Regions from separate parts of the Pseudoxanthomonas suwonensis 11-1 genome, predicted to be linked through region 1. Evidence: predicted binding sites of a transcription regulator. Region 1 holds the regulator's gene; the other holds the start of a gene.
What was found. The regulator HrcA, encoded in region 1, represses chaperone genes, less so after heat shock. The targets are predictions, from matches to a motif close to TTNGCACTCNNNNNNNNNGAGTGCNAA.
Positions count from the first base shown of each region.

Region 2: the regulator HrcA is predicted to act here: its motif matches at 1,772-1,798, upstream of groES (co-chaperone GroES).

Region 1 is NC_014924.1:1,830,240-1,834,937, reverse strand. It holds gene recN (DNA repair protein RecN) at 1-1,720, opposite strand, end outside; gene hrcA (heat-inducible transcriptional repressor HrcA) at 1,841-2,908, shown strand; gene grpE (nucleotide exchange factor GrpE) at 2,979-3,494, shown strand; gene dnaK (molecular chaperone DnaK) at 3,600-4,698, shown strand, end outside.
Region 2 is NC_014924.1:440,900-445,597, reverse strand. It holds gene groL (chaperonin GroEL) at 1-1,370, opposite strand, end outside; gene groES (co-chaperone GroES) at 1,433-1,723, opposite strand; gene cutA (divalent-cation tolerance protein CutA) at 1,942-2,268, shown strand; gene PSESU_RS02040 (protein-disulfide reductase DsbD family protein) at 2,288-4,585, shown strand; gene PSESU_RS15605 (TlpA family protein disulfide reductase) at 4,582-4,698, shown strand, end outside.

The DNA of each region.
Region 1 (4,698 bases):
GGCGCGAGCCGCCACGCCTGGGCGCGGACTCTGCCGCATCGGCGGCCACCGCTTCCTCCAGCAGCCGGCGGGCGGCGGCGTGGGCTTCCGGGCCGACCTCGACGCCGCCGAGCATGCGCGCCACCTCGGCCAGCCGGCCTTCGCCGTCCAGGCGCTCGACCGAACTGCGGGTGATGCCTTCCACTGGCGCCTTGCTGACCCTGTAGTGGGCATGGCCCTGGGCCGCGACCTGCGGCTGGTGGGTCACGCACAGCACCTGGCGCGAACGGCCCAGGGCGCGCAGCTTGCGCCCGACGATCTCGGCCACGGCGCCGCCGATGCCCGAATCGACCTCGTCGAACACCATCGTCGGCACCGCGTCCGAACCCAGCGCGGCGACCTCGATCGCCAGCGAGATGCGCGACAGCTCGCCGCCGGAAGCGACCTTGCGCAGCGGGCGCGGCGGCTGGCCGGCGTTGGCCGCGACCAGAAACTCAACCCGCTCGGCGCCGTTCGGGTCCGGGCGGGTGCCGGCGGCGGGCGCAGGCTCCAGCTCGACCAGGAAGCGTCCGCCGCCCATGCCCAGCTCGTCGATCAGGGCGGTGGTGGCGGTCGCCAGCGCCTCGCCGGCCGCGCCGCGGGTAGCGGTGAGCGCAGCGGCGGCCTCGCTCCAGCGGGCGCTGGCGCGGGCGATCTCGGCATCCAGCTGCAGCAGGCGGTCGCCGGCGCCGCGCAGCAACTCCAGCTCGGCGGCCACGGCGTCGCGGTGGGCGGCCAGTTCGGCCACCGGCAGGCGATGCTTGCGCGACAGGTCGTGGATGCGGGTGAGCCTGCGCTCCAGCTCCTCGAAGCGGTCCGGGTCCAGGTCCAGGTCGTCGCGGACCCGGCCGAGCAGGGCAAGGGCCTCCTGCAGCTGGACCGAGGCGCCTTCCAGCAGGGTGTCGACCTCGCCTAGGCGCGGCTCGTCGCCGGCGAACCGGGACAGGCCGCCGCGGGCCTGCTGCAGCAGGCTGGCCAGCGACGGGCCTTCGTCGCCGTCGATCCGGGCCAGGGCCTCCTCGCAGGCTGCGATCAGCCCGGCGGCATTGGCCTGGCGGCGATGGGCCAGGTCCAGGGCTTCCAGCGCCGCCGGGTCCAGGTCCTCGCGCTCCAGCTCGGCCAGCTGGTGTTCCAGCCAGCCGATGCGATCGCCGACGTCGCCGCGCGACTGCAGGGCCTCGCGCTCGTCCAGCAGGGACTGCCAGTCCGCGGCCGCCTCGCGCACGGCGGCGCGTTCGGCGTCGTTGCGGGCGTGGGCGTCCAGCAGCGCCAGCTGGCTGGCGCGGGCGAGCAGGGACTGGTGCTCGTGCTGGCCGTGGATCTCCACCAGGAGCCCGGCCAGTTCGCCCAGCTGGGCCAGGGTCACCGGGCGGCCGTTGATCCAGGCCCGGGAGCCGCCATCGGCGCGGATCACCCGGCGCAGCTGGCACTGCTCGTCGTCCTCGTCCAGTTCCTGCTCGCGCAGCCACTGGCGCGCGAGGGCGTTGCCGGACAGGTCGAAGCCAGCGGCCAGCTCGGCGCGCTCGCTGCCGTGGCGGACCACGCCGCTGTCGGCGCGCAGTCCGGACAGGAAGCCGAGGGCGTCCACCAGCAGCGACTTGCCGGCGCCGGTTTCGCCGGAGATCACGGTCATGCCGGGTCCGAACTCCAGTTCCGTGGCGCGGACGACGGCGAAATCCTTCAGGGCGAGATGGGTCAGCATGGGCACATTGTAGGGGTGGCCGTTACCGGCGCGATGCTCGCCGGCGCCGGTCGCGCAGGTTGAGACTGCGCCGCCACGTCCTGCTTGCGGCCCTGCCGCGGCAGGCGCTATCTATGGACCATGGCAACCCCGCTCCAGCCCCACCCGGTCCAGCTCGACCCACGCTCGCGCCAGCTGCTGCGTACCCTGATCGGACGCTACATCCGCGACGGCGAGCCGGTCGGCTCGCAGACCCTGGCCCGGCACTCCGGCCTGGACGTCAGCCCGGCCACGATCCGCAACATCCTTTCCGAGCTGGAGGAGATCGGCCTGCTCAGCTCGCCGCATACCTCCGCCGGGCGGATCCCGACCGCGCAGGGCTACCGGGTGTTCGTCGACAGCCTGCTGCAGGTGCGCTCGCTGGGCGACCACGAGCTGGCCCGGCTGCGCGCCGAACTGACCGCCGGGGCAGGGACCCAGGCCCTGCTGGGCAACGCCTCCGAGCTGCTGTCGGCCATGACCCATTTCGTCGGCGTGGTCAGCGCGCCGCGGCGCAGCCAGTTCGCCTTCCGCCAGATCGACTTCGTGCCGCTGGACGGGCGCCGTGTGCTGGCCATCGTCGTGTTCGCCGACGGCGAGGTGCAGAACCGGGTGGTCGAGCCGCAGCGCACCTTCGGCACCGACGAGCTGGAGCGGGTGGCCAACTACCTCAATACCCACTTCGCTGGTCGGCCGCTGGCGCATATCCGCGCCACCCTGGTCCACGAACTGCGCCAGGCCCGGGACGAGATGGAGCACCTGCTGGAGCATTCGGTCGAGCTGGCCGAGCAGGCACTGGAGCCACCGGGCGACGACATGGTGCTGGCCGGCCAGACCCGGCTGATGGGCCTGCAGGACCTGTCGGACCTGGAGCGGCTGCGCGAGCTGTTCGAGGCCTTCGCCCGCAAGCGCGAGATCCTGCAGCTGCTGGAGCGGACCCAGCGTGCCCCCGGGGTGCGCATCTTCATCGGCGAGGAGACCGGCCTGGCCCCGCTGGACGGGGTCTCGCTGGTCACCGCCCCGTACGGCAGCGGCGGCCAGGTGCTGGGCGTGCTGGGCGTGATCGGCCCGACCCGCATGGCCTACGACCGGGTCATCCCGGTGGTCCAGGCGGCCGCCGACGCACTGGGTGCCGCCCTCCAGGGCCCGGGAAGCGCCTCGCAGCCTTGAATCGGTCCCGGGCGGCCCCCATTGGGGCGGGGATGGGCGGCCGGGAGCGCCGCCACGGAGCCGATTTGCAATGACCGAACACGACACCCAGTCCCCCCAGTCGCAGGATGCCGAGGGCCTCGAGGCCCAGCTGCGCGGGGAGATCGAGGCCCTGCGGGGCGAGATCGAGCAGCTGCGCATGGACTCGCTGCGCGAGCGCGCCGACCTCGAGAACCAGCGCAAGCGCGTTGCCCGCGACATCGAGCAGGCCCGCCGTTTCGCCAACGAGAAGCTGCTGGGCGAGCTGCTGCCGGTGCTCGACAGCCTGGACGCCGGCCTGGCCGCCGCCGGGACCGAGGAGGGCAACCCGCTGCGCGAGGGCCTGGAGCTGACCAAGCGCCAGCTGCTGAAGGTCGCCACCGACAACGGCCTGGTCGTGGTCGATCCGGCCGGCCAGGCGTTCAACCCGGAACACCACCAGGCCATCAGCCAGGCCGATCCGGGCGAGGCCGCCCCGGGCACGGTGCTGCAGGTGTTCCAGAAGGGCTACCTGCTCAACGAGCGCCTGCTGCGTCCGGCGCTGGTGGTGGTCGCCCGCCACGACTGAACGATTGGCTGAATGCGCCTACTTGAATGGCGCCGGCCCACCCCTATCTAGCGATCAATGGCCACGGCAGCACCGGCCACCCATATTCGAGGGAGCAACCAAGCAATGAGCAAGATCATCGGCATCGACCTGGGCACGACCAACTCGTGCGTCGCGATCATGGAAGGCGGCAAGGCCCGCGTGATCGAGAACGCCGAGGGTGATCGCACCACCCCGTCGGTCGTGGCCTACACCAAGGACGGCGAGGTCCTGGTCGGTGCGCCGGCCAAGCGCCAGGCCGTCACCAACCCGAAGAACACCTTCTACGCCGTCAAGCGCCTGATCGGCCGCAAGTTCACCGACGCCGAGGTCCAGAAGGACCTGGGCCTGGTGCCGTACGCGATCCGCCAGCACGACAACGGCGACGCCTGGGTCGAGACCAGCGAGGGCCGCAAGATGGCCCCGCAGGAGATCTCGGCGCAGGTGCTGGAGAAGATGAAGAAGACCGCCGAGGCCTTCCTGGGCGAGACGGTCACCGAGGCGGTCATCACCGTCCCGGCGTACTTCAACGACAGCCAGCGCCAGGCGACCAAGGACGCCGGCCGCATCGCCGGCCTGGACGTCAAGCGCATCATCAACGAGCCGACCGCCGCGGCCCTGGCCTATGGCCTAGACAAGGCCGGCGGCGACCGCAAGATCGTGGTCTACGACCTGGGCGGCGGCACCTTCGACGTGTCGATCATCGAGATCGCCGAGATCGACGGCGAGAAGCAGTTCGAGGTGCTGGCCACCAACGGCGACACCTTCCTCGGCGGCGAGGACTTCGACGCGCGCGTCATCGACTACCTGGTCGAGGAGTTCCAGAAGGACCAGGGCATCGACCTGCGCAAGGACCCGTTGGCCCTGCAGCGCCTGAAGGACGCGGCCGAGCGCGCCAAGATCGAGCTGTCCAGCGCGCAGCAGACCGAGGTCAACCTGCCGTACATCACCGCCGACGCCACCGGTCCGAAGCACCTGGCCATCAAGCTGACCCGGGCCAAGCTCGAGGCGCTGGTGGACGACCTGGTCAAGCGCTCGATCGAGCCGTGCCGCACCGCGCTGAAGGACGCCGGCCTGCGCGCCAGCGACATCGGCGAGGTGATCCTGGTCGGCGGCCAGACCCGCATGCCCAAGGTGCAGCAGGCCGTGGCCGAGTTCTTCGGCAAGGAGCCGCGCAAGGACGTCA
Region 2 (4,698 bases), 1.4 Mb from region 1:
TTGGCGACGATCTCGCGCAGCGGGGCTTCCATGGCGCGCAGGGCGATCTGGATGCCGTGGTTCTGGTCCTCGTTGGCACCCTTCAGGCCTTCGATCGCGGCCTTGGCACGGATCAGGGCGACGCCGCCGCCCGGGACCACGCCTTCCTCGACCGCAGCGCGGGTGGCGTGCAGCGCGTCCTCGACGCGGGCCTTCTTCTCCTTCATCTCGATCTCGGTCGAGGCACCGACCTTGATCACGGCCACGCCGCCGGCCAGCTTGGCAACGCGCTCCTGCAGCTTCTCGCGGTCGTAGTCCGAGGAGGTCTCCTCGATCTGCGCCTTGATCTGCTTGATGCGGGCCTCGATGGCGGAGGTGTCGCCGGCGCCGTCGATGATGGTGGTGTTCTCCTTGGAGACCTGCACCTTCTTGGCGCGGCCCAGGTCCTTGATGGTGGCCTTCTCCAGCTGCAGGCCCACTTCCTCGGAGATCACGGTGCCGCCGGTCAGGACGGCCATGTCTTCCAGCATCGCCTTGCGACGGTCGCCGAAGCCCGGGGCCTTGACCGCCACGACCTTGACGATGCCGCGGATGGTGTTGACCACCAGGGTCGCCAGGGCCTCGCCCTCGACTTCCTCGGCGACGATCAGCAGCGGCTTGCCGGCCTTGGCCACGCCCTCGAGGACGGGCAGCAGGTCACGCACGTTGGAGATCTTCTTGTCGTGCAGCAGGATGAAGGGGTCATCCAGGTCGGCGGTCTGCGACTGCTGGTTGTTGATGAAGTACGGCGACAGGTAGCCGCGGTCGAACTGCATGCCCTCGACCACGTCCAGCTCGTTCTCCAGGCCCGAGCCCTCCTCGACGGTGATGACGCCTTCCTTGCCGACCTTCTTCATCGCCTCGGCGATGATGTTGCCGATGGACTCGTCGCTGTTGGCCGAGATGGTGCCGACCTGGGCGATCGCCTTGTCGTCGGCGGTCGGCTTGGACAGCTTCTTCAGCTCCTCGACGGCGGCCTTGACGGCCTGGTCGATGCCGCGCTTGAGGTCCATCGGGTTCATGCCCGCGGCCACGGCCTTGGAGCCCTCGCGGATGAAGGCCTGGGCCAGCACGGTCGCGGTGGTGGTGCCGTCACCGGCGTTGTCGGAGGTCTTGGAAGCGACTTCCTTGACCATCTGCGCGCCCATGTTCTCGAACTTGTCGGCCAGCTCGATCTCCTTGGCGACGGACACGCCGTCCTTGGTGATCGTCGGGGCGCCAAAGCTCTTCTCGAGCACGACGTTGCGGCCCTTCGGGCCCAGGGTCGCCTTGACGGCGTTGGCGAGGATGTTCACGCCGCGCACCATGCGCGAGCGGGCGTCTTCACCGAAACGGATTTCCTTCGCAGCCATTTTGAAAAACTCCGTGGTTCGTTATGCGTTGTGTGGATCTGGACGCGGGAAGCGCGGTGGGCTCAGCCCAGGACCGCGAAGATGTCGTCTTCCTTCACCACCAGGTACTCGGTGCCGTCGAGCTTGACCTCGGTGCCGGCGTACTTGCCGAACAGGACCTGGTCGCCGACCTTCACCTTCGGGGTGCGGACGCTGCCGTTGTCGAGCACCTTGCCCTCGCCCACGGCGATGACCTGACCCTTGATCGGCTTCTCGGTAGCCGAATCCGGGATCACGATGCCACCGGCGGAAACCTTCTCCTCTTCGGTGCGCTTGATCACGACGCGGTCGTACAGCGGCTTGATATTGCTCATTTCAATCCCTCACAAGTGATTGACTGGGTTGGAAAAAGGGCGGCGAGTCTAGCACTCGACCCTGGCGAGTGCCAGCGCCCGCGACGGCAGGAAAACCCCCGGCAGGCCGGGAGCATGCACGGCAGATGGGGCACCCCGGGGACGCTTTCAAGGGGGGGTGGCCGGCTTTTTCGACCCGGGCCGGGCGCCGGGCCCCGCCGCGGGGGGCCCGGCTACACTTGCCGACCATGGACATCCACCTGGTCTTCTGCAGCTGCCCGGATCCGGCAACCGCCTCCCGCCTGGCCACCGCCGTGGTGGAGGAGCGGCTGGCGGCCTGCGCCAGCGTCCTGCCCGGCATGCGCTCGGTGTACCGCTGGCAGGGCGCGGTGGAACAGGCCGACGAGGTCCTGCTGATGGCCAAGGCCCCGGCCGACCGCCTGCCGCGGCTGGTCGAGCGGCTGCAGGCCCTGCACCCCTATGAACTCCCCGAGGTCCTGGCGGTCAAGGCCGCTGGCGGGTTGCCCGCCTACCTCGGATGGGTGGTCGAAGCCACCCGTGACTGACTTCCCGGAAGACGCACGCATGGCCCTGCACCACCCCAACCCGGCCCGGCACGTGGCCGGACTGCTCCTCATGCTGCTGGCGTGGCTGCTGCCGGCCGCCGCCGCACGGGCGGCCGTGGACGAATCGGACCTGTTGCCGGTCGACCAGGCCTTCGCGCTCACCGCGGTCGCCCCCGAGCCGGGGCGGATCGAGGTGCACTGGAAGATCGCCGACGGCTATTACCTGTACCGCCACCGCACCTCGGTCGCCGCCAGCGGCGACTTCGTCGGCGGCAACCTGCGCCTGCCGGCCGGCGAGCGCCACGTGGACGAGTTCTTCGGCCCGGTCGAGACCTATCGCGGCGCCCTGCTGGCGATCCTCGACGGCCAGCCCACCGGTGCCGGGCAGGTGGCCGAGCTCCAGGTGCGCTACCAGGGCTGTGCCGACATCGGCATCTGCTATCCGCCGCAGACCCGCAAGCTCCAGGTACGCCTGCCCGGCGGCGCCAGCGCGGCCAGCGGCCTGCCCGGCCTGCAGGGCAGCAGCGGCCGCGGCAACCGGCTGGCGGCCGCGCTCGGCAATGCCGTGGCGCTGCCGGAAGCCCAGGCCTTCGCGGTGGACGCGGTGGCCGACGGCGGCAACCGCCTGCGGGTGCGCCTGCAGCCGGCGGACGGCTACTACATCTACCGCGACATGACCCGCTTCGCGCTGGAGGACGCACCCGGCCTGTCGACCGGGCGCCCGCAGTGGCCGGCCGGCACCGCCCACCGCGACGAGCACTTCGGCGAGGTCACGGTCTATTTCGAGCCGACGGTGGTGCCGGTGCCGGTGCTGCGCAACCGCCCGCAGGCGGCTCGCCCGACCCTGGTGGTCACATTCCAGGGCTGCCAGGACGGCGGCATCTGCTACCCGCCGATGACCCGGCGCATCCCGGTCGACCTGCCGGCCGGCGACGTGGCCGCGCTGCCGGCCGCGCCCGACGCGCCGGCCACGACGTCCGCGCCGGCGGACGATACCGTGGCCGGAACGACCGACCCGGCCGAGGAAGACATCCAGGCGCCGGCCGGACCTTCCCCGGATGCGTCGGCCGGCAACGCCGACCGCACCCCGCCGCCAGCCGCGGCCGGCAAGGCCAGGCAGACCCTGGTCGGCGCCCTGCTGCTGGCCTTGGTTGGCGGCCTGGTGCTGAACCTGATGCCCTGCGTGCTGCCGGTGCTGTCGCTCAAGGCCCTGGGCCTGGCCCAGAGTGGCGAGAGCCGCGAGCGCGCCCGGGGCCACGCCCTCTGGTACACCGCCGGCGTGCTGGTGGCCTTCGCCGCGGTTGGCGCCCTGGTGGTGGCCCTGCGCGCGGCCGGCCAGGCGGCCGGCTGGGGTTTCCAGCTGCAGCAGCCATGGTTCGTCGCCGCACTCGCCTACCTGATGTTCGCGGTCGGCCTGAGCCTGTCGGGCGTGTACACGCTTGGCGCCGGCATCGGCGGCAGCCTCGCCGCCGGCCGAACCGGCCCGGCCGGCGACTTCCTCACCGGCGTGCTCGCCTGCGTGGTCGCCAGCCCCTGCATCGCGCCGTTCATGGGCCCGGCGCTGGCCTATGCCTTCGCCGCCCCGGCTGCGGCCGGCATGCTGGTGTTCCTGGTGCTCGGCCTGGGCCTGGCCCTGCCGTTCCTGCTGATCGGCTTCGTGCCCGGGCTGGCGCGGCGCCTGCCCAAACCCGGGGCGTGGATGGAGACGGTCAAGCAGGTGCTGGCCTATCCGATGTACCTGACCGCGGTGTGGCTGCTGTGGGTCCTCGGCCGCCAGCGCGGCGTGGATGCGGTCGCCCTGGTCCTGGCCGGTGCCGCGGTGCTGGCATTGGCGCTGTGGTGGTTCGAGCGAACCCGTTGGGGCGGCCGTCGCCCGGCCGCGCTCGCCGCCCTGCTGCTAGCCGTGGTCGCCCTGCTCCCCGCCTGGGGCGTGACCCGCCTGCCGGCCGCCAGCGCGCGCGCCGCCCACAACGATGCCGTGGCCTACGCAGCGGCCGAGCTTGACCGGTTGCGCGCCGAGGACCGGGTCGTGTTCGTCAACATGACCGCCGACTGGTGCGTCACCTGCAAGGCCAACGAACGCAACGTGCTCGACCGCGACGACTTCCGCGAACTGCTGGGCCGCACCGGCGCGGTGTACATGCGTGGTGACTGGACCAATACCGATCCGGCGATCAGCGCCTTCCTCGAGAAGCACAACGCCGTGGGCGTGCCGCTGTACGTGGTCTACGGGCCGGGCGCTCCGCCGGCGGTGCTGCCCCCGGTACTGACCCCGGCCATCGTCGAGGACGCCCTGCTGCGGGCGGCGGCACGATGAGTCCCACCTTGCGCATGGTGCTGGCGGCCGCCTGCGCTGCGGCGCTGGGGCTGGGTGCGCGTGCCTGGTACGAGGCCGGGCGCGCCGGGTCCACGGCCGGTTTCGCGGACGAA